Regions from separate parts of the Pseudochelatococcus sp. G4_1912 genome, predicted to be linked through region 2. Evidence: predicted binding sites of a transcription regulator. Region 2 holds the regulator's gene; the other holds the start of a gene.

Region 1 (12,091 bases), on a different contig from region 2:
GGACAACCAAGGTTCATATTCCGGCGCGCGCAACGGTTCAGGGGCCATGGACATGCCAAAGATATCTGTCTGGCCATTTGCTGCTGACTGAGCTGTTTGATTAGCCAACGCCATGATGGCATCGATGGCCGCAAAAGCTTTGGCGCGATCAGCTTCAATCTCATCGAGAGCACCCGATGCAATAAGCGCTTCAAGTGTTCGTCTATTCACAAGACGCGGATTGATGCGCCGTGCAAAATCGCCCAGATCCTTAAACGGCCCATTTGCCTGCGCCTCAACGATGGACGCTACCGCGTGCTCGCCTACACCTTTGATTGCAGCCAGTGCGTAGCGAATAATTCCAGTACCATCGGCGTCATAAACCACGTCAAAGCGCACACCGGAACGCTGCACCGAAGGCGGTTCTACCTTGATACCAAGCCTTTGTGCTTCACGTCTAAATTCAGCCAGCTTGTCGGTATTGTCCATATCAAGCGTCATTGACGCCGCCATGAACTCAACCGGGAAGTTTGCCTTCAGATACCCCGTTTGATAAGCAATCAAAGCATAGGCGGCAGCGTGGCTCTTGTTAAAACCGTAGTCGGCAAACTTGGCTAGAAGATCAAAAATATCATCTGCAAGCTGCTGTGTAAGGCCGTTTTTGGTCGCGCCATCCACGAAGCGTGCGCGCTGCGCATCCATCTCCGCTTTGATTTTCTTACCCATAGCGCGGCGCAAGAGATCTGCTTCACCCAGCGAATAGCCGGACAAAGTTTGCGCCACCTGCATCACCTGTTCCTGATAGATGATGATGCCGAAAGTCTCACGCAGGATCGGGGCGAGAGCCTCATGCAGATACCAGGTATTCTCCGGCTCACCTCGACCGTTTTTGCGATCGCAATAAACTGGAATATTCGCCATTGGACCAGGGCGATAGAGTGCGACGAGCGCAATCAGATCCTCCAGACGGTCAGGGTGCATGTCAACAAGCGCTTTGCGCATGCCCGCACTTTCAACCTGGAACACGCCAACAGTCTCACCTCGCCCCATCTGCGCAAACGATTGCGCATCATCAAGCGGAATGCGATCCAGCACGAAATCCGGCTGGCGCTTATGGATGTGATCGACAGCCGTCTTGAGAACGGTAAGCGTTTTCAAGCCAAGAAAGTCGAACTTGACGAGCCCCGCCTGTTCCACCCACTTCATGTTGAATTGGGTAACCCGCATGTTTGAGCGCGGATCGCGATACAACGGCACCAGTTGCTCAAGCGGCCGATCACCAATTACCACACCTGCCGCGTGGGTTGACGCATGGCGATGCAGTCCTTCAAGCTTTTTCGCAATCGCCAACATGCGCCCGACAACCGGCTCTTCTTCGCCAGCGGCCTTCAGCTTGGGCTCATCCTCGATTGCGCGAGCGAGTGTGACAGGATTAGCCGGATTTTGCGGGACAAGCTTCGTCAGCTTGTCAACCTGCCCGTAGGGCATCTCCAGCACACGCCCCACATCTCGCATAACACCACGCGCCTGCAAGGTTCCGAAGGTGATGATCTGCGCGACCCTCTCCTCACCATAGCGCTGCTGGACGTAGCCAATAACCTCTTCTCGCCGATCCTGACAGAAATCGATATCAAAGTCGGGCATCGACACGCGGTCAGGATTTAGAAAACGCTCAAAAAGCAACCCGAAGCGCAGCGGATCAAGGTCGGTAATCGTGAGCGAATACGCAACGAGCGATCCCGCACCCGAGCCTCGGCCTGGCCCGACAGGAATTTGATGTTGCTTGGCCCATTTGATAAAGTCGGCAACGATCAGAAAGTAGCCAGGAAACTTCATGCGCTCGATCACAGAAAGCTCGAAGTCGAGTCTCTTTCGATAATCCTCAACACTCAAACCCGGCGCAGGACCATGGGCTGCAAGGCGTTGCTCAAGCCCCTCTATCGACTGCGCACGCAACTCTTCTGCTTCGTAATCCCGTTCTGTCTCTCCCTCAACAATTGCAGGTGATGAGGTCAGCCCGCCATCTGCCTTGGTAAAGCGCGGCAGAATAGGTTTACGTGTCTTCACGCGGAAAGAACACCGTAATGCAATCTCTACCGTGGAATGCACCGCCTCAGGCACGTCGGCAAACAGCTTAACCATTTCCGCGCGCGTTTTAAATGTGCGCGTGGATGTCATACGGCGGCGCTGATCGTCTGATACAAGCCGTCCATCCGCAATGGCTAGCAGTGCATCATGGGCTTCGTAATCATCTTCTTTGGCGAAGTATGGTTCGTTCGTTGCAACAAGCGGCACGCTGTGTTCATACGCAAGGCGCAGCAGCTCAGGCTCGGTCAAAGCCTCTTCAGGTGTATCGTGCCGTTGAAGCTCAACATAAAGACGATCACCAAACAGCTCTCGTAGCTGTGAAAAACGCGATGTCGCAAGCTCAGGACGACCAACGACAATCGCGCTATTGAGTGCCCCTCCCGGACCGCCCGTCAAGGCGATGATGCCACTTGCATGTGCAGCGAGGGTTTCAATGGTGACATGCGCCCCATGAGCGCCCTGCCCCGGTTCGTTGCCAAGAAATGCGGCGCTGGTTAGCGCCATCAGGTTGGAATACCCTTCCTCACTTGCCGCCAGAAGCACCAGATGCGGGAACAAACGCTGCACCGCACGTGCATTTGGCTCAGGCGCCTCGAACGCCACTGATAATTGCAAACCGGTGATAGGCTGGATACCGGCTTGCGATAGCTTTTCTGAAAATTCAAGGCCGCCAAAAAGATTGTTGGTATCGGTCAGCGCCAGGGCTGGCATTTTGTCTGCCAGCGCGAGCTTGGCTAACGTGCTGATCGTAAGCGCGCCCTCAAGCAGTGAGTATGAAGAGTGAACGTGAAGGTGAACAAAGCCGACCTCTTCAATCAGACTGGTCATCTTATCCCTCACTCGAATCAATCATGCCTGCTCAGGAGAAGGCATTATCACGGACGGCACCTGTTTTGACACCGTCCTAAAGAATTTGCAGCGACTCACACTGAACCACCAGCGAGCGCGATTACTCCTACCAGAGCAATGAAGAGCGTCAGTGATGCAAGTTCGACGACATCCGTAACAACTGCCTTGTACATCTTTCGATCTCCTTTTTGTTCCATGAAGATCAGTATATGTTCTTTCTGCGTTCGCTGTCCAGTAGGAACGTAGCATTTTGCTTAACAATTTATCCTGGCTATGAGACACTTTATTTGTGCGCAGAGAAATATGCATAGGAGGCTTGAGTCATGAGACACTTCCCCGAAACGAAACGTCTGCGCGGCGCCCCCTTGACAGCAATGCACCATGACGCTTTAGGTCATGACATGGATAAATTGCCTCTCTCGACTGCCCGGAGTGCAAAGTTCTCTCTCGGCCAGGTTGTCAAGCATCGCATCTACCCATTCCGTGGCGTGGTTTTTGATGTTGATCCCGTCTTCAATAACACTGAGGAATGGTATCTCTCGATTCCTGAAGACAAGCGCCCTGATAGGAACCAGCCTTTCTATCATCTGTTCGCTGAAAATACGGATTCCGAATATATCGCCTATGTTTCCGAACAGAACCTCGTAGCCGATACATCCGGAGAGCCGATCAGGCACTCTCAGGTTCTTCAGGCGTTCGAACAAGGGGAAAATGGCGAATTGCTGGTCCCCGTCCGCATGACCAATTAAAGCAGAACGCCCAGCGCTCTAGACAGAGCAGAAAACAACTCAGAAGGACGTTCACGCGCGGGCCTTCAAAGGTTTAATCACCCCAAAACCAGCCAACATAAAGCGCCGCTTGCCTCATTAAGAGCAGCGGCGCTTCTAATTTGCAGGCCTGATTTTCTCAACAGGCCGCGGCTTTAGCCTTTATATCCACCGGGGAACACATCCAGCTTGTTCTTTTGCTGCAGAGCAGTTTCGAGTTCGGCAGCAGGCACCTCTATAACCGTCGGGCCAACTGTATAGATCAGGAACGTGCGTATGCGCTTCTCAGGCATGATCTGGCGCAACAAAGCATAATAGAGCGCGAGCTGTGCGACATGCGCCTGCTGTACTGTACCCGTGAGCTGTTGAGCATTACTCGGCGTGCCGCTTTTGAAATCCGCAATGTGGACTTCATCACCAGCAATGGCCAATCTGTCGATGCGGCCAGATATTGGCAGCGTAGTGCCATCACCCAGGATGACATTGCCTGCGACTGCCACCTCTGCCTGACTTTGAGGGCCAAACAAGTCCTGCAAAGCGGGCGCGGATAGTACGCCGATTGCTGCTTCGATGATCTGCCGCTGATCCTGCACCGGCAAACGCCCCGCACGTGCTGCAACGAAACCGTTGGCAGCCAGCACGCGCGCTTCTGGCGCAAATGCGGGCAATCGTTCTATCAGTGCGTGAACAAGCTGACCGCGTAAACGCGCGCTTGCAATGATTGGCGCATCCGCCGGGCGATGCGGCTGATCGGCTGCTGAAAGCGCACTCGATGGCCTCAGAGGCGGTGCACTTTCAGCCTCTGTTCGCGCAGGCTGCATCAGCCATACCGGGGCCTCGAAAACAGGCGCGATAGAGGATGATGGCACGGCAGGCATTGCGGGGGATTTCTCTGGCGTGAACCAGCGCAGAACCTCACGACCGTCTCCATCATCAACGCAAACCAGGCGGCCCTTTGTGCCGGTTGGCTCCGATACCGCCTGCTCAAGACCGTTGATGACCATACCGCTCCAACAATCGTCAGAAGGGCGCGCATTTGCAATCGAGTCATCGGCTCCAGGAGGCTCTTTATTGATACCAGATGCAACAATCAGCCTGTTTTTGGCACGCGTCAGCGCAACATACAGCAGCCGGTTATTTTCTTCCGCCGCTTTTTCACGTAAAAGCGCCCGCGCTTCCGCAACCGGCGTCGGATCAGCCTTTGAACTCGGCGACCAGACAGGAATCTTGATCGTCTCTCCTTCAACCTCTACCGCAACTTCGATGAGCAAGGGATCATGGCTACCGTCCGGCTTTTCGCCGCCGTCTGCAAGGATAACGACTGGTGCTTCAAGCCCCTTCGCGCCATGGACAGTCATCACACGCACTTCATTGCGGGCATCGTCCATATCGCGCTTTATGTCGCGCGTTGCCCCCTCAAATGCGTTCAGAAACCCCGTCAGAGATGGTGCCAGACGGCGCTCATAGTCCAGCGCGAGAGCAAGGAATGAATCAATAGCATCGCCCGCTTCCGCCCCCAGTCGCGCAACCAGCGCCCGCCTGCCACCAAGCGGCCCAAGCAGCGTCGCGTAGAAGCCGAACGGACCGCGCAGAGCAGCCAGTTCACGCCATTCTGCCTGTTTTGATCTTGCTGTTACTGCAGCAGCATCTGCGGCCTCGGCTGCCTGGTGGATCGCCTCAATAAGCGATACGCCCTCAGCACGCGGCGCGGCAATGCGCATGAGATCATCATCGCTCCACCCCACAAGCGGGGATTTTAGCGCGGCTGCGAGCGTCAGATCGTCATATGGTTGCAGCGCTGCACGACCGGCAGCAACAAGATCGCGCACGCCGATATGCTGTGCGACAGTCAAGCGATCAGCGCCTGCAACAGGTACGTGCTCATCCTTGAGTGCGCGAATAACTGCCTCGAAGAAAACACTCCGCTTGCGCACCAGAATGAGCACTTCACCCGGCTGAATAAGCTGGCCATTTTCATCGCCCATATTCATCCAACGGCGAATGGTCCGGGCGACCTTGCGGGCAAGGCGCACAGCTGGCGCCGATGCCTCCGGCTCGTCTACAGGAAGGCTCCACGCGTCAGTATCGACGGCTTTTACTTTCCATTCTGTTGGCCAAACCTCAACCACACCGGGCGATGAAGGACGCGCGCTTTCATGGACTGGTCCGCTCGCGCCATCATCGAACGAGAGGCCTTTACGATGAGCAGGCAAAGCGAAAACGGCATCAACAGCGGAAAGAATTTCCGGCGCAGAACGGAAGGATACCGTTAGCTGCACATCCTCAAAGCGCATGTCGGCAGCGACAGTTCTATTGCGGAAGTGGCGCCCGCTTGCTTCAAATTCATAAGGAGCAGCGCCCTGAAAACCGTAAATAGATTGCTTGGGATCCCCCACCGCGAACAACGTGCGCCGACGCGGAAAAGCGCCCTCTCCAGCGGCAAACTCCTCAACCAGCGTTTTAAGAATAATCCATTGATCGGGCGATGTATCCTGCGCCTCATCCACCAGCACGTGGTCAATACCCGCATCCAGCTTGTAGAGAATCCAGGCTGCATCAGCCCGCTGCAGGAGAGAGACGGTGCGAGCGATCAGATCATCAAAATCAAGCGCACCTCGGGCATTCTTCAAGGCTTCCAGGCGGCCAAAAACGGCATCTGCGAGCGTAAACAAAGCCTTTGTGCGCGCAATTGCTTCAGCAACCTTTAGGCGCTCAAGCACGGACACCACGCGGTCCTGCTCTTCAAGAAGACGCTCCGCGAGTGAAACATCGATGGCTTTAGTCGCCATACTTTTGAGCGGCGATCCCGTCTGCGTGAAAAAGATATCGCGATATAAAATGAAACGCTCTTCCTCACGGGTGGCTGCGTATGCTGCCCGTAGCGCTTCTGCTTTCGCCTTGTCTGTTTTGCTGCCGTTATCAAGCTCAGTTGCGATGCCAGGCCATTCCTGCGCTTGAATGCCCCCCTCAACCACAATACGGCGCAGATAGGCTGGGGTTTCAGCAACACCTAGCCCGCATGAAGCGCCAAATGCATCAAGGACACGCGTCAGCCCCTCCGCCCCACGCGCGTAATCGCGCAGAAATGGCTTATGTCGCAATGCCGCCCGCAACACCTTGTTGACTGTATCATCACCAGCCTCATGAGCGAGATAGGTCAGGCATTGCGCAACAAGTGGATCACGCCCAAGGGACGCACCGATCAATACCTCACGGGTGGCCTGCTCCAGCAATTCCTGCGATTGAGCCTCATCCAGCACCTCAAAACGTGCGGGTACGTTGGCCTCGAATGGGAAAAGATGCAGCAGCCGTTCGCAGAATGCGTGGATCGTCTCAATTTTCAAACCGCCCGGCGTTTCAACCGCACGCGCAAACAACCGACGCGCAATGGCAATTCGTTTTGGAGAGGAAGACGCACCATCCAGTGCTTCAAGCTTGCGAGCAAGGGTTGCATCATCAAGCGCGACCCATGCGCCCAATTCGTCAAACACGCGGTTCGACATGTTTGCTGCAGCAGCTTTGGTAAAGGTGAGGCAAAGTATCCGCGCTGGATCAACACCATCCAGGAGCAGCCGCAACACCCTATCCGCCAGCACCTTGGTTTTGCCAGAGCCGGCATTGGCCGATACCCATGCCGAAGCAGAAGGATCAGCAGCACGACGTTGATCATGACCGGTTTTGGCGGGAACGACGATACCGCTCATGTCTCATCCCCTTCACCGGCAGTAACAGACCATTCGCGCACACGGGCCAGATGATCATAAGGCCCCTCACGCTTGGCGAACTGAGCGAACGGACGCGAAGAAAAGCCTGTCTTGCCCGTGTAATAACGGGCGAGCAACGCTTGAAGGCCGCTGAAATGCTCCTCCACAATCTGCTCAACCGTACGTGCTTCACCACGAGGCGATGTGACGGGCTTTTCAGTCAGCGGATCGCGGCCGCCGGTGGCATGTATATAAAGCAACCGAGGCGCAGGAGCCGCTGCAATTTCGCGAAATGCGCCACGTTTCAGCATGGCCGCTTCAAGCGTCATTTGCGGGGCAAAGCCTGCAAAAATCTGCTTCGGCGATGGTGGTAGCCCTGTTTTAAAATCGACGATAACGGTATCTTTATCACCTTCTTCAATGCGATCTGCACGCGCTGAAAGGGCAAAGCTTGTGCCATCCGGCAGTGGGATCTCTATCCGCCCAGAGACTTCCGCATGCACCCGGCGGATATCGCCGCGTCGCAGTATTTCCCAATCGACAAAAGCACGGGCAAGTTGCTCAAAGCGGGGCCACCACAGCACGGCAATATCCGGATAGACCGCCAAGGGTGCAAAAGCCTCTCGCCCAAAACGCATCACCTCTTCCAGCGCATTTTCAGGCAGAAGTGTTGGCCATGCAGCACTGAAATTTCCCAATGCTGCATGCACCAACGTGCCCCTGTCAGCTGCACCAGGAGGCACCGCAATACCCTCTAATGGATCGAGCTTCAGAACATGACGCGCATAAACCGCATAAGGATCACGCACCAAAGTCTCGATTGCCGTAACGCTTAGCCCCTTAGGCAATAATGCTCTTGGCGGCTTGGGTTTGGGGCGGCTGATCGGAGCCGATGGCTGCGGTCTATCAACTGCATGCGCCAGCGCAATAAACCGCGCTCCAGCATCTGCAACCTTTCCCCACATGTCTTCGCCTGCAAGCGCTTTCATGCGTTGCAGAAACCGCGAAGGCACGGTCGGCGCACCATCCCGCTTGAGTGCGCGCGTGATGATAACTTCAGGCGCGCCCATCGCTTCAGCAAAATCATGTGCTGTCTGGCCAATGCGCCGTTCGGGGGCAGAAAGCCCCAGTGCCGTCCGCATGGGACGATTGAGGAAAGCATCCGTACGCGCACGTGGCGGCCATACACCCTCATCGAAACCGCCCAGTACGACGCGGTCAACCTGCAGAAGACGCGCTTCCAGCAAACCCCAGATCTTAATTCGTGGGTGGACCGGCGCGCCCGTATCCCGTCGTACAACGCGCTCATCTGCCAAGCCCTGGAAAAGCGCCGGATAATCCGCAAACCGTCCATAAATTCCGGCAGCATCAGCGAATGCAAGATCATCGAACAAGCCGGCAAGTTCCTCGCCACCTTCGCCGACAGGCAACGTCTCCCCCGCCTCGGTTGCAGCAATACGCGCCATCGTCACCGCATGGCGCGGTGCAAGCGCAACGAGATCAATCTCAGCCGGATTTTCACCTTCCTGCGGCATGAATGCAGCAAAGGTTTCCTGCAATTGATGCAGGAATTCTTCCGCTAACGTCCAATCATTATCCGTGAAGGCAGCCAAAGGACGGGCAGCATGGCGTTGGCCGGCCTGCTCGCGGCGTACCGGTAAAATCGCCAACAGCCCCTGCAGCCCCTTCGGCGGTGCGGGGCCGCGTAACAGACCGATCTCGATAACTGCAGCACAGCGCTCAACCTCGGCACGCGGGCGGCCAAACGTCGCCATCGGATGCGCGAGAAGCGCCAGTAGTGGCTCAGGTGCAAAGTTTGTTACAGCTGCCTGTGCAGCCAAGCGCGCTAAAGTACCAGCACGACTACGCGACAACGATAGCCCAGCAGAATCCTCAGCAGCGATGCCCCAGCGCGCCAATTCGGTGCTGACACGTTCTGCCAGTGCCCTGTCTGGCGTTATGAGCGCTGCCGTTTTACCTTCGCTTTCAAGCGCCTCACGTAATGTGATTGCAACCGCCAGCGCTTCCATGCGCTCGTCTGGCGCCTCGATCAAAGCGATGTTATCGAGCGGCTCCTGCGTCGTAATTTGCGCGCGTTCAATATGCCAGTGATCTGTGGTTTCAGCTGGCCGCATCGATGCGCTGATAAATTGCCGCCGCGCATCAAGACCCTCTGACGCACGCCCCAATGGCATCACCTCTCGGCGCTCAATGCCGATCGTCGCCAATAATTGATACAGCACAGCCTGCGGGTGCGTTGAAACAGGGCCGCCATCTTTTCCACCAATGACAGCCCACGTCTCATCGTCCAACCGCTGATCAAGCCCCGGCAGCACAACCGCCCCTTCGTGCAGATGCGCTATGGCAGCAATCAGCTTGGCAGTTGCCGGAATCGAGCCTGTGGACCCCGCAACAATCATCGGGCCGCTTGGTGGCCGCTGCGCAAGCTGCTCAGCTTGCGCTAACGTCAGCCGATGGTGCCGGGCAACCGGATCGCTTGCATTGCGGTCAGCAAGAATACGCGGCCATTGCTCAGCAGCAATTTGCAGAAACTCAAGAGTAATCGCGAAGTAACGTGAGTGCCGCTCTTCAACCAAGGCAGCCAGGGCGCTCCACGGCACATTCTCAGTGGTGAGGGCATCCATCAGGCGGGCAAGATCGCCTGCTAGCGCCAGCGCATCCGCCGGGGATGCCGGCACCAGCAACGGCTCACGATCATCAAGACGCAACAAGGCCCGGTCCACCGCCCGTGCCCATGATAGCACCAACCGTGTCAGGATCAGGCGCCGTTCGGTATCGCCCAATGACGGCGCAAGTGTTGCCGCCAACGCTGTGTCAGCAAATGCCTCGCCTTCTGCCGCAAGAGAAAGCTCTGCATCATCAACATCGCCCAACGGCACGAGGCGCGGCAGCAATACTGGTGATGGCGCAAACCGTTCAGCAAGCAAGGTCGCAAAAGCGCGCGCTGCACGACGCGTCGGCAGAAAAATTGTCGCCCGTGATAATGACAACGGATCAGCCGCATTCGGAAAGCCCGGCACGATCCGCCCGTCGAGCAGCGCATCAGCAAGCGTTTCCAGAAACGGCGCGCCGGCCGCAATCGTATAGACCCGGGCCTGCTTTCTGGCGAGTAGGTCCATTTGCCTGCCGGCCTCAGTCATGTGGCCACACGGTCACTTGGCACTCGCTGCGACAAACTCTTCCGCTTCAAGAATAGCTTCAGGCGTTCCCACATGCAGCCACTCTCCATCGAGCCGCAGGCCATACAGGCGCCCGGCTTCAATTGCCCGATCGAACAGCAGGTTGAGCGAGAATGGCCCCTCCGGCGTATCCTTGAACAGTTCAGGTTTGATGAGCCCCACGCCCGCATAAATGAAGGGCGCGACATGGCGCTCGCTGCGGCGTATCAGGCGCCCCTCTGACGTCATGGTGAAATCGCCCTCACCTTCATGGCCTATGCTATTAGCGCTGTTGGCTAGCAGCAGCAGCATGTCCATATCGTCCGGATTCCAGCGCGCCATCAGTTGCTTGATATTGGAGGTAGGCCCCTCCAACCACATGGCATCCGTATTGACGACAAAAAACGGATCAGGCCCCAATTTCTTGAGCGCTTTTTTTGTGCCTCCACCGGTCTCAAGCAGCTGCGCGCGCTCGTCCGAGATGATGATCTCTATGCCTTCAACATGCTGAAGATGCTGCTCCACCAGCTCTGGCAGGTAATGCACATTGACCACGGCCCGCTTGACGCCTGCCTGTGCCAACCGGTCGAGCGCGCGGTCGAGAAGTGAACGACCGGCAATACGCACGAGTGGTTTCGGCAATGTTGCCGTTACAGGACGCATGCGGCTGCCAATCCCGGCGGCAAGCACCATGGCGGAAGTAGGTGTAGGCACGGAGTGCTTGGACATTATCAACACTGCTGATCTGGCTCTCACAGATGGTCCGCATCATGAGAGGTTATGGCAGGAAGGGAACAACGCAACCGCCATTCCCACGACTAAACGTTCTATAACGGCTTGCCTTCATTTTTTATGAAAGCCGAACACACGTTACTGCATACTAAAAATGACGCTCGACCTCAGCCATTGCCAGCTGCGGCAAGTGTACCTCGAACCAACCACGTAATTCGGACAAATCCGGATGCGCGAGATTGCGACGCAGATACTCACCAATGCGCGGCAGATGAGCAAGATAAGCCGGCTTTCCGTCCCGCTTGTCCAGACGCACAAACAACCCAAGCAACTTTGTGGCGCGCTGTGCACCCATGATTGCATAGGCGCGTGTCAGCTCTTTCACATCGAAAGCGGGATCGCGCGCATGCCTTTCCTGAGCGTAAAGCGCAAGCAGCTTTAGCTCAAGCTCTGGGGAGACCGTCACGCGCGCATCCTGCAACAGAGATGCAAGATCGTAAGCAGGATGGCTCATAACCGCATCCTGAAAATCAATTAGCCCAACGCGTGCCAGTCCATTGCGATCCTTCAACCAGATCAGATTGGGCGAATGAAAATCACGCAAAGCCCATGTTGGCTGTGGAGAGGCATGCTGGGATGATGTCAGTTGGGGAAAGGTTACATGGTTAAGCAACCCCGTCCAGATCTGACTAAATGCATCACGCCCTGCATTGGGCACGAACCGGCCAGCACGATGAGGCAAATACCATTCGAGCAAAAGCCCGACCTCAACCATCAGCGCTTCAGCATCATA
Region 2 (12,091 bases):
GATAACCACGATACAGCAACACACCTTCATCACCATCGATATAGGTAATCTGCGATTCACAGCTGGCCGTAGACGTAAAGCCAGGGTCGTAAGTAAATTTGCCGGTATTCTTATACAACGGTGCGATGTCGATGACGCTAGGGCCAATCGAGCCATCCTTAATCGGCAGTTCGACCGACTTGCCGTCGACCGTCAACGTGCTCGTCTTCGCGCTCATGGATGACTCCCTTTACTGAGTGAGCGATCTCGCGAAAACGCACGGTCGTGATTGAGACGGAGCATGCACAATCCGCAACAGTATGTGGCTTTCGATCCGATCTAGATATGTTGGTTGCTTGCCTAGCGCATTCATGGCGGTCGTTCAAGCATCTGCAATGCACAGAATGTTCGCTTGCGCACAAATACGCACGTCGTTTATAAGGCGAAAGAGCAACCATGGCAATAAATTAATAACTAAAAACAATAGGTTACAAAAATATAATTAAATTTTGAGTGTCTTTTATCAATCGATTAATGCGTTAATTTTTATCAGCAACAAAGCTTTTGCCAACATATTTACACCCCCGCAGAGCTTCTGCGAGGGCGCTTCATGCTTGGGTTACGCTGCTAATATCGATTTCAGCGACTTATCAAGAAGATTCAACAGGGCAGACTTAAATTTAAGCTGCAGCCAACCGATCTCGAATCCGCGCAATGCTTTCATCACGGCCAAGCACGTTCATGACATCAAACAGGCCGGGAGAAGTGGCACGACCTGTGAGTGCAGCGCGCAGAGGCTGGGCAACTTGGCCAAGCTTTACACCTGCTTCTAACGCAGCCTCGCGTACTACAGCCTCCGTTGCTTCCGGCGTCCACTCGGACAATGCAGAAAGTTTATCAGCCACGGCGATCAAGCGCTCTTGCCCTCCGTTGCCAAGCAAGGAAAGCGCTTTCTCATCAAGCGCCAATGGGCGAGATGCGAAAATAAAGTATGCACTTTCAATGAGTTCAATAAGTGTCTTTGCACGTTCCTTGAGGCCCGGCATTGCAGCAAGAAATTGGGCGCGTGTATTTTCATCAAGGGTTGCGGGCAACCCACGAGCAGGTCCTATCTCAGGCAAAATGCGTTCGACGGCTGCCACAAGATCGGCATCAGCGGCAGCGCGCATATAGTGGCCGTTAAGGTTCTCTAGCTTAGCCAAGTCGAATCGTGCAGGAGAGCGACCAATCGTTTCCAGGCTAAACGCAGCAATCATTTCTTCTGTGGAGAAGATTTCCTGATCACCATGGCTCCACCCAAGTCGAACCAGATAGTTGCGCAGAGCTTCAGGCAAATAGCCCATGGCACGATAGGCATCGGCCCCTAAAGCGCCATGTCGCTTCGACAGTTTTGCGCCGTCAGGCCCATGGATTAGAGGAATATGCGCCATTGTAGGCACATTCCACCCGAGCGCTTCATATATATGTTTTTGCCGTGCGGCATTGGTGAGATGGTCATCACCGCGAATGATATGAGTTACGCCCATATCGTGGTCATCTACAACAACCGCGAGCATATAGGTTGGGGTACCGTCAGAGCGTAACAGCACGAGATCGTCGAGGTTTTCGTTCTGCCATGCAACGCGGCCCTGCACTTCATCCTCAATGACGGTTTCACCGGTTTGAGGTGCTTTCAAACGGACAACAGGGCGAACATCTTTGGGGGCCTCGGCCGGATCCCGATCACGCCAGCGCCCGTCATAACGCATGGGCCGACCTTCAGCACGGGCTTGTTCGCGCATGGTTTCGAGCTCTTGCTGCGAAGCGTAGCAATAATAAGCACGGCCACTCGCGAGTAACATTGCAGCTACTTCCTGGTGACGCTCCACACGTGAAAACTGGAATACAGCCTCACCATCCCAATCGAGACCTAACCAGCGCAGGCCATCAAAAATTGCTTCAACGGCGGCCTCAGTTGAACGTTCGCGATCGGTATCCTCGATGCGCAAAAGCATCTTGCCATTATGGTGCTTGGCATAAAGCCAGTTGAAGAGCGCAGTGCGTGCGCCTCCGATGTGCAAATAGCCGGTAGGGGAAGGCGCAAAACGCGTTACGACAGGTGCAGTCATTGCAGCGGATAATCCGAAAACGTTGAGACCAAGGGTGACAAACCATGCCAGTTGCGTCAGTTATGACAGACAATTATGTCAAAACATCCTTGGCGCAAGCATGCGGAATGGCAATAATGGGCGGTGTAGCACGACTTTACGCCGTCGGGTAGAGAGTGAAGCAAGAGATTGCACGGCGAGGGGTGTGGGCAATCGATGATTGGGGCGCGACGGTGGGGCATGACATGGTTAGTTCGTCCATTTGGCTGGGCAAGAATTAGATATGTCGATTTTCATGATTTTTGGTCTCACTGGTATATGCTTATATCACGCTGGTTTCATATCGAGATGGAACGTCGGCGTTTATTTTTATGGCTACCGGTTGCTTATGGTCTGGGCGTAGCTTTTTATTTTTCAGCTGATCGGGAACCATCAATATGGGCCGCCCCTATTGCTGCCATAGCTATGATTTCAATGGCTGTGGCCTTGCGCAACCATTGGCGATACCAGCTTTTCACTTTGTTTATCGGAATGGTGTTTCTAGGTTTTTTCGTGGCTTCATTCCGTACAGAGATGGTGAGGGAACCTGTTCTCGATCATACTATGATTGTGCCGCTACAGGGCTTCGTGCGCTCTGTTGATGAGCGTCTGCAAGGCCCCAGGGCAGTAATTGATGTCATCAAAATGGGTGATTTGCAGCCAGATAAACAGCCTGCCCATGTGCGTGTGAGCTTCCGCAGAGGGAGTGAAGTTGTCCCTGGAACCATAATTTCTACGGTTGCGCGCATGGTCCCGCCGCCAGAACCTGCACGACCTGGTGGGTATGATTTTGCACGTGATGCATTTTTTAATGGTATTGGCGCTGTGGGCTCGGTCAATGGCAAGGTGGAGCTTGCTGCGGATAATCCATATACAGCCAATTACGGTTCGCGACTCATTGCCTGGATTGATTTCCATCGGAATGCGCTTACGCGCCGGATTTTGCAAAGTGCTGGTGGACCAGAAATGCCAGCAACATCAGGTGGGGATCGGCGCAAGGCTATTGCACAGGTGCGAGCGCAGGAAGCCGCTTTCGTAGCTGCCCTTGTGACCGGAAAACGCGGTATGCTTTCGGATGAAACCAATGAGGCGCTGCGAGCAGCGGGCATTTATCATGTGGTTTCTATCGGCGGCTTTCATATGACCCTGGTTGCGGGAACGATTTTCTTTCTAACCCGTGCGCTTCTCGCGCTCGTGCCAGGCTTGGCATTGCTCTATCCCATTCGAAAAATGGCAGCAGTGACAGGTATCATTGGAGCAAGTCTTTATTGCATTTTCTCGGGAGCAGGGATCGATACGCAACGCGCGCTCTTCGTGACTATAATTGTCATGGGCGCGATTCTCGTAGATCGGCCAGCGCTCTCTATGCGCAACCTTGCGCTTTCCGCGCTAGTCTGTCTGACTTTTCAGCCGGAAACCTTGCTTGGGCCAAGCTTCCAGATGTCCTTTGCGGGTGTTGCGGCGCTCATTGCCTTATTTGAACGCTGGGAAAACAATGACTCAGTTGGCGCTATAATGCCTTTACGTGAAGGCGGTAAACTGAATTTGTCTCTCGATGGGTATCCGGGAAGTAAGCTTTATCGGATGATTTTGGCCAGCCTGGCTACAACAATAGTTGCTATGCTCGCGACTGGCCCCTTTAGCACTTATCACTTCCAGACGCTGAACCCATGGGGGTTAGTGGGGAATGCATTTGGTCTGCCATTGGTTGAGCTTTTGGTGATGCCGCTGTCATTCGCCGCTGTTTTGCTTCATCCATTAGGGCTGGATGGTCCGTTTTGGTATCTTGCCGGTCTTGCTTCTGTTCCTGTCCTGGAAGGATCCAGGATCGTCGCAAACTTTGAGGGCTCAAGCGTCGTGGTGCCTGCATTTGGCGCAGGTGTGCTGGCACTTATGGTTCTTGCCCTGTTATGGGGATGTTTGTGGTCAACGCCTTTGCGGTGGCTGGCCGTTTTGCCTGCTGGATTGGGGATAGCGCTCGCTGCAGCACCAGACCGTCCCGACATTCGCATTGATCGCGAGGGGCGGGGAGCAGCTGTGCGTGCGGTAAACGGACGTTTTGTTATTCTGGGCAGACCATCAGGGTTCGTTGTAGAGCAATGGCTACGTGCGGATGGAGATGCCCGACGTGTTAAAGACCCCAGCCTCAAAGAAAATGTTGCATGTGATAAGCTTGGCTGTGTCACAACATTGCACGATGGGCGCAGTATTGCTTTTGCTCTCGATCAACGGGCTGCGGAAGAAGATTGTAAACGCGCCACCATTTTCATAACCCGCTGGCGGACGCCAAAGAACTGTGCCGCAAAGTATATTATTGATCGGAATGATCTTGAGCGATACGGCTCAATCGCTGGTACTTTTAAGGGAGACTCCTTGTTTCTCAAAGGCTTGCGCGATATTAATGTTATCGCGCAAGCCTTTAATAAGAATGATCAAAGCAGCTTTGCTGAAGAGATCGGCAGGCCTTGGAGACGTAACAGCAGTCAGTAGCGGCGCACCAGGCTGATAAGCTTGCCCTGAATGCGCACCCGATCCGGCCCCAGCACACGCGTTTCATAGGCAGGATTAGCTGCTTCTAGAGCAATGGAAGAGCCCCGCTTGCGCAAACGTTTTAACGTGGCTTCTTCATCATCAATAAGTGCGACAATAATATCGCCTGTATCAGCATTATCCTGCTTGCGAAGAATAACCGTATCGCCATCTAGAATACCAGCGTCGATCATGGAATCGCCACGGACCTCAAGTGCAAAATGCTCCCCAGTCGTTAGCAACTCGGGTGGAATGCTAAGAGAATGGCTATTGCTCTGGATAGCGCTGATCGGCGTACCTGCTGAAATTCGTCCCATAACAGGTACCAGAATACCATTCGCATCAGATCCGCTGCTATCACCGCTATAACGCTCGGCTTGTTGCCAATCCACGTTGCCGCGCGTACTGATTGGTGGGCGGCCAAGGCCTCCCTCCACAATACTGGGGCTGAAGCGGGTGCGTTGTGCTGGTACAGTGGGCACCTCAGGCATGCGAATAACTTCAATTGCACGCGCTCTATTAGGCAAACGGCGGATAAAACCGCGTTCTTCCAATGCAATTATCAGGCGGTGAATGCCCGATTTTGAGCGTAGATCGAGTGCATCTTTCATCTCATCGAACGAAGGTGGAACCCCAGATTCCCGCATGCGTTCATGAATAAATCGAAGCAGATCGTGTTGCTTACGCGTCAACATGGTCTACATGTCCTTCCAGGGTCTTTGTCGAGTGAATTTCACATAATTGAATTTTCGAAACGAAGCACGAACACCATATAAGTTCTTTATGTGTTCCGCAAGCGTATCTTCAACAAAGACCCCTAAAAATTCACTTTTTGATAACTTTATTCACTGGTAATGATAAGGAGTGTATAATTCAGGGGATACTATAGCTTTGCGCTTTCGCGAAATCTGTATCACCCTGCATTATCAGTAATATTTCCCTATTTGATGCTCGCGCATACTAACGAGAGGCGGTGGCTGCTTACTATTTATATATCCAGGTCAGACGCAAAGGCAGCGTGTTCTTGAATAAATGAGAAACGGGCCTCTGGCTTATTACCCATTAATCGTTCAACAGCATCGCTTGTTTCGGGCCGCATGTCATCATTGACCACAACGCGCAAGAGCATCCGCTTGCGTGGGTCCATGGTAGTTTCCTTCAATTGTGCCGGCATCATCTCACCGAGACCTTTGAAGCGACCAATCTCTGCTTTCTTTCCCTTGAAGACGGTCTTCATCAGTTCTTGCCGATGCGCATCATCGCGCGCATAGACAGTTTTTCCGCCATGGCTAAGGCGGTATAGCGGGGGCACAGCCAGATAAAGGTGCTTTTCATCGATCAAACGTGGTGTCTGGCGCCAGAAGAACGTGATCAGGAGCGATGCGATATGTGCACCATCGACGTCAGCATCGGTCATGATGATGACCTTATCATAACGTAGATCCGCGCTTTTATAATTTGCGCCTGTGCCACAACCCAAAGCCAGCATCAGATCAGAGATTTGCTGATTTTGGGCTAGTTTATCGCGTCCGGCTGAGGCCACGTTGAGAATTTTTCCGCGCAAAGGCAGGATGGCTTGCGAGGCGCGATCGCGTGCCTGTTTGGCTGATCCACCTGCCGAATCTCCCTCAACAAGAAAAAGCTCAGAACCTGCTGCGCCTGCTTTGGTGCAATCTGCAAGTTTGCCTGGCAGGCGCAAGCGTCGGGTTGCCGTCTTGCGTGCAACTTCCTTCTCCGCCCTTCGACGAAGACGCTCTTCAGCACGCTCTACTGTCCAATCAAGTAGTCGCGATGCTTGCTGCGGAGAGGCCGCGAGCCAGTGATCAAAAGCATCGCGAACGGCGCTTTCAACAATCCGCGCAGCTTCTGTGGTCGCCAGACGATCTTTGGTTTGTCCCTGGAACTCTGGCTCGCGGATAAATACCGACAGCATAGCCGCACATGACACCATAATGTCATCCGCCGTGAGCTGTGCTGCACGCTTGCTCTGGTTCACGCGCTCAGCATGATCGCGCAGTCCACGCAATAAAGCTGTACGCAGGCCTTGTTCATGCGTGCCACCTTCAGGAGTTGGGATTGTGTTACAATAAGACGCTACATGACCATCTTCTTGCACATACCAGGCAATGGCCCACTCTAGTGATCCATGCCCACCTGACTTGGTGCCGTTCGTCGATTTATCAATACGCCCTGAAAAGACGGTATCAACAACCAGTTCGCGTCCCTCAATTTCCTGCGTCAGATAATCCTTCAAGCCACCAGGAAAACGGAATGTAGCTTCAGTGGGCACTTTACTTGCGGCAGTCAACAGTTCTGGCGCACAACGCCAGCGGATTTCGATGCCACCGAACAAAAACGCTTTGGAGCGCGCCATGCGGAAAAGACGACCGGGATCAAATCGTGCATCAACGCCAAAAATCTGAGCATCAGGTTTGAAGCGTACCTTTGTGCCTCGCCGGTTCTGGATGCGTCCTAGCGTTTCAAGTGGTCCTAATGGCAGGCCACGGGAAAACACCTGGCGATATAGAATCTGTCCGCGGGCAACCTCAACTTCCAGCCTTTCAGACAGTGCATTTACCACCGAAACGCCGACGCCATGCAAGCCGCCCGAAGTCTCATATACCTTGGAGTCGAATTTACCGCCCGCATGAAGCGTCGTTAGAATAACTTCAAGCGCTGATTTATCGGGAAACTTGGGATGAGGATCAATCGGAATACCGCGGCCGTTATCAGTCACGCTCAAGAAACCATCCGCCTCAAGCTCGACCTCGATAAAGCCGGCATGACCTGCGACAGCTTCATCCATGGCATTGTCGATGACTTCGGCGAAAAGATGATGCAAGGCCTTTTCATCCGTGCCGCCAATATACATGCCCGGACGGCGCCGCACCGGCTCAAGCCCCTCCAACACCTCGATAGAGGACGCGTCATAAGCGACTTCACCAGTTGCGGGAGAAGCGCTAGACAACGGTGTGCTCGCGCGTGAGGGACGCGTTGTTTCTGCCTTAGAGGGCGCGCTTTTCCTGATGAGTGGCGCTGGAGCGCCTGCTCTGTCATCGCCATCATCAGAGGAGCTGTCTGCAATGCTTGCGGGAATGCTCACAGCTGTGCCTGCGCTGTCTACGGCCGAGCCGAAAAGATCGCTGTCATCTATCATCGTGCTCGCCCAATTTCATCACAATCAACGTCATGCCCATTCATATGCTCAAAGATCAGACGCTGCTATTTGCACCATAGAGGCGCTCTTGTCGATAAGCGCCAACACAAGGTTCGCAAGTTCTGCGTGTTCCGTATGAAAGGATACGCAAAGCTCTCTAACCAACCGTTTCGGCATCCATGAACAATAGCTGCTCACCTACCTTCGAAAAATGCCTCGGTGAATCACCTCAAATACACCGTGAACGGATAGGAAACATGCAGTTGTGAGCGCATATGTCAAGATGAAGATGAATTTTGACGGCATTTGCTTTGCCGCAACATGTTTTTGGGTATGCGCAGATATGGTTGCTGTGAGTGTATTTACAATCACTTCGGCACCTCTCTTTGGTGCGATGGTGGTTATGTGATAGCAGTGAATGCTGAATGTTGTGTGTCGTTCACCGGCCTTAATCTGCGCCTTATCGCGGGTTTCAGCTTTGCGCGACTAATATGCTGGAGTGCAGGTGCCTGTGTCTGACCATCCCCCATGCGATCCGCGCTATAAAGGTGTCGAATCATCGCACACACATAATCCTTCACCTCATGGTTATCCATTGCCGCATAAAGAACCGCCCATTAACGCACCTGTAGTGATCGTTGCGATTATTCTCATACTTGCTGTAGTGCATGGAATACGGGCTTTCTTGCCTTTCAGTGATGATCTTGATCTTCTGCTTAAGCTTGCATTCATACCCGCGCGGCTCACCGTCTTCATTGACCCGGCTAAGGCACCGGCAATTTTTGAGGCAGCTTTCGTTGTTGGTGGTGAGCATTTGGCGCTTGCGCGCTTCGTTCTGGCAGAAAGAAGCCCCCCATGGGGAGTGCTGACCTATGCTTTCCTGCATGGCTCATGGATGCACCTTGTATTTAACTCCCTATGGCTATTGGCTTTCGGCGCACCTGTTGCACGACGGTTTGGGGCGTGGCGGTTTCTGGCGCTCTTTTTGATTTGCAGTGTCGCTGGTGCGCTATTCTTTTGGATAATGCGCCCGGTTGATGTTGTGCCAATGGTGGGGGCATCTGGCGCTATATCGGGTGTTATGGCAGCAGCCATACGCTTCATCTTTTCCGAAAACGGGCCGGGGGTTTTTGGTCGGGAAAAAGAGAGAGGTCTCTATTCACCCGCACGCCCCCTTATTGAGGTGATCGCGAACAAACAGGCTTTAGGCTTTATCATCGCCTGGTTCGCCATTAATCTGATAACAGGATTTGCCTCGGGCGTTATTGGTATGGAAGGCACCATTGCATGGGAAGCCCATATAGGCGGCTTTTTGGCGGGGCTTATTCTGTTTGTACCACTCGACCCCGTGCCACGCTCTCATAAAGGGTAAGCACGTATCTAGCTTGCCATATGTGAAAGTAGGAGGCACACTCCCTTATGAAAGGCCCGCAGATAAGATGAGGCCATGAAGTTGCGTGACTCTATATGCACGCCAGGGGTCGAGACTGCGACTAATTTGATCAGTGTGATCCATAAGCAGATGACCCATCAACACCTAAGGGGAGGTCATTATGGTTACGGTTGCTTCTATTCTTGCCATCAAGGGGAATGCGGTTTTAACAATTGCTCCGCATCGTACAATGCGCGAAGCCGTTGAAATGCTGGCTGAGCGTGGCGTGGGCGCGCTTGTTGTTACCGGCGTTGATGGGGCGGTGCTGGGCATTTTGTCAGAGCGCGATGCAGTGCGGGTATTGGCCAGTGAGGGTGCGCGAATGCTCGATAGTACAGTTGCACGTATCATGACATCCCGGGTTAAAACCTGTACGCCTTTTGATACGGCTGATGATGTTATGGAAATGATGACAGCAGGTCGTTTTCGCCATGTGCCGGTTATGGAAGGGGGAAAGCTCTCTGGAATCGTCTCGATAGGGGATGTTGTAAAACATCGCTTGGCAGCATTTGAGAGCGAGCATCAGGCTATGCGTGAGTATATCGCGACAGCGTGATGAGCACTCGGCACGTCACCCAGCTTGATGAGTGCTATTCAGTTGGTTTTGAAAATACTCGATCAGGTCCGGGAGGGCACGTTCTGCCGCTTTTTCACCTAAATCAATGATTTCGCCAGCGCGATCGAAATCAAAGAGACCAATGCGTGCAAGACGGGGGGAAACTGTAATATCAGGAGGATCGCCCGCCAAACGTGAGCGCGCGATTCTATCTTGCGTTATATTGAAGGCATCCATCAACACAGTAGCAAGGCCAGGGCCGCGTGCCTGCTGCTTGCCGCGAGCTGAAGGAGCGCCACTCTGGAATGGGGCGAAAAAACGACGACGCATTTTTTCCGAAGGATGGTTTACATGCGTGATGGTATCTTCGCCCTCGTCCGGATCTATCGAGGGGGCAATGGTTGTACGGGCGCGTGGATCGCCATTCAGATTGACCGCCACGACGGTTTCCGCCCCTAATACCCGTGCAGTTGTTACCGGGATCGGATTCACAAGCGCGCCATCCATCAGCCAACGGCCACGCACACGCACTGCATCGAATACACCAGGCAGTGCATAAGAGGCGCGCAGTGCTTCTATTAACGGACCGCGTGTCAGCCAAATTTCGTGGCCAGAACCAAGCTCTGTAGCCACAGCTGCAAAGCGGATAGGTAGTTCTTCGATTTTCAACATGCCCAAATGTTTTTCCAGCAATTTCTGGAGGCGATCACCTCCAAGAAGGCCGGAGCCATTCAGATGGAAATCCATCAAACTTACAATACGCCGCTTCGTGAGTGAGCGGGCAAACTCTTCCAGCTCTTCAAGCTTTCCGGCCGCATAACATCCACCAACAACGGCACCAATGGAGGTGCCCCCGATTACGGTGGGTCGCAGGCCCTCACGCAATAAGAGCTTTAAAACACCGATATGAGCCCAACCACGCGCAGCACCTCCACCGAGTGCCAGGCCAAATCGTGGTACTTCCGTGAATTTTGCGGCAGATCCACCGGAAGCAGAGTGATCAATGGCGATACGCGTGTCCACAACATTGGCGGGTATCTCGTTGACGGCCTCCTGAGATTTGTCAGACTGAGGCTTTGCCATGTTGGCGCTTCCCCCGAAACGAAAGAAATCTCCCAACATGTTAGTTTACTCCACAACAATACCGATGATCTCTAGAATCGGTTCATATTCACGCCATATCGATAACGATTTTTCGTTATGCATATATGTATAAAAGTCCATTACCTTTAATTTTTCGAAAATCAGTGTTTTCGTTTTCCCCTGACTTAATAATCCTCTTATCCTGAAGCATCAAATCTGATGGTCATGCTTTTAGCCTAAGATTCAATGCCTGCTGGTGCATCCTTGCCGATCGGTCCATAAATTTGCAAGCATTGAGACTATTATGCCGCCGTTACGCTTGTGTGAAACTGCTTATAACAGCGAACTTAATCAACATACCGCCTTGTATGTTAACCAATAGCCAAAGGTCATTTGATAAAGATGAGGTGTTATTGGCACCTCAAGGATAAATGAGCCGAGGTGCCATCTGCAAGAAAGTGAGGGTATTTTCTTGGGCAAGGTGGTTTCTGCCACGCCAGAAAATGCTACTAAGACAGGTATGCATAAGAGGCTCTGACTGCGTGATTGAAAAACAACCCTTGCTGCAAGCCGATTTAATCCGTGAGGCCGTTGTTCATCATGCGGTCAAGCGAAGGCCGACTATGAGTCATACACGCGCCTTCAGGGTCTGGCTATTGGCTGGCGTTGCGTTAAATATCCTTGTTTCCGTTGTTATCCTGGGAGCGGGACAGGCCGATGCGCAGATTCTGTCATCCGAGAATGAAGATGTGCAGCAGACAGGGCAATCTCGCCGGTCATTCTTCGGGCGTCTCTATGATCGCCTGATTGGGCGCGAACCTGAGTCCGAAGAGGCTGATCTCATTCCGGTGCCTGATGGGGTGGCTTATAATGTTACCTTTGTTATTCCAGACGATAGTCCAGCCGAAAAGCTTGAAGAAGTTTCAGATCTGGCTCGCCTCAAGAAGCAGTTGCCATCTGGTGCAATGGGTTTAATCGCGCGGGCGAACGCTGATAAGGGCCGTCTGATTTCAGCGCTTGAAGCTTTAGGGTTCTATAATGGAGCCATAGATATAACGATTGCTGGCATAGCCCTCGACAATCCTGCGGTGGCATCTCGCATTGAATCTGCGCGTCGTTCCGGGCCTGTGCCGGTAAAGGTTACAGTTATCCCCGGCGAACAATATGTCTTTGGCAAGTTCGCGCTTATAAATGCTGTGACACGCCAACCGTTGCCATCTCCGGATTGG

What was found. The regulator LexA, encoded in region 2, represses DNA repair genes until DNA is damaged. The targets are predictions, from matches to a motif close to TGTTCNNNNTGTGTTCNG.
Region 1: a site for LexA is predicted at 3,127-3,144, ahead of dnaE (DNA polymerase III subunit alpha). Genes of this name have one in related genera too.

What each region holds. Positions count from the first base shown of each region.
Region 1 covers NZ_JAZDRL010000001.1:734,423-746,513, forward strand. The annotation lists gene dnaE (DNA polymerase III subunit alpha) at 1-2,895, opposite strand, end outside; gene hspQ (heat shock protein HspQ) at 3,318-3,665, shown strand; gene addA (double-strand break repair helicase AddA) at 3,839-7,387, opposite strand; gene addB (double-strand break repair protein AddB) at 7,384-10,548, opposite strand; gene VRZ32_RS03500 (nucleotidyltransferase family protein) at 10,561-11,295, opposite strand; gene tsaE (tRNA (adenosine(37)-N6)-threonylcarbamoyltransferase complex ATPase subunit type 1 TsaE) at 11,447-12,091, opposite strand, start outside.
Region 2 covers NZ_JAZDRL010000002.1:1,244,562-1,256,652, forward strand. The annotation lists gene gltA (citrate synthase) at 1-217, opposite strand, end outside; gene gltX (glutamate--tRNA ligase) at 660-2,087, opposite strand; gene VRZ32_RS12960 (ComEC/Rec2 family competence protein) at 2,415-4,595, shown strand; gene lexA (transcriptional repressor LexA) at 4,589-5,329, opposite strand; gene parE (DNA topoisomerase IV subunit B) at 5,623-7,791, opposite strand; gene VRZ32_RS12975 (rhomboid family intramembrane serine protease) at 8,303-9,163, shown strand; gene VRZ32_RS12980 (CBS domain-containing protein) at 9,345-9,779, shown strand; gene VRZ32_RS12985 (patatin-like phospholipase family protein) at 9,795-10,862, opposite strand; gene VRZ32_RS12990 (autotransporter assembly complex protein TamA) at 11,486-12,091, shown strand, end outside.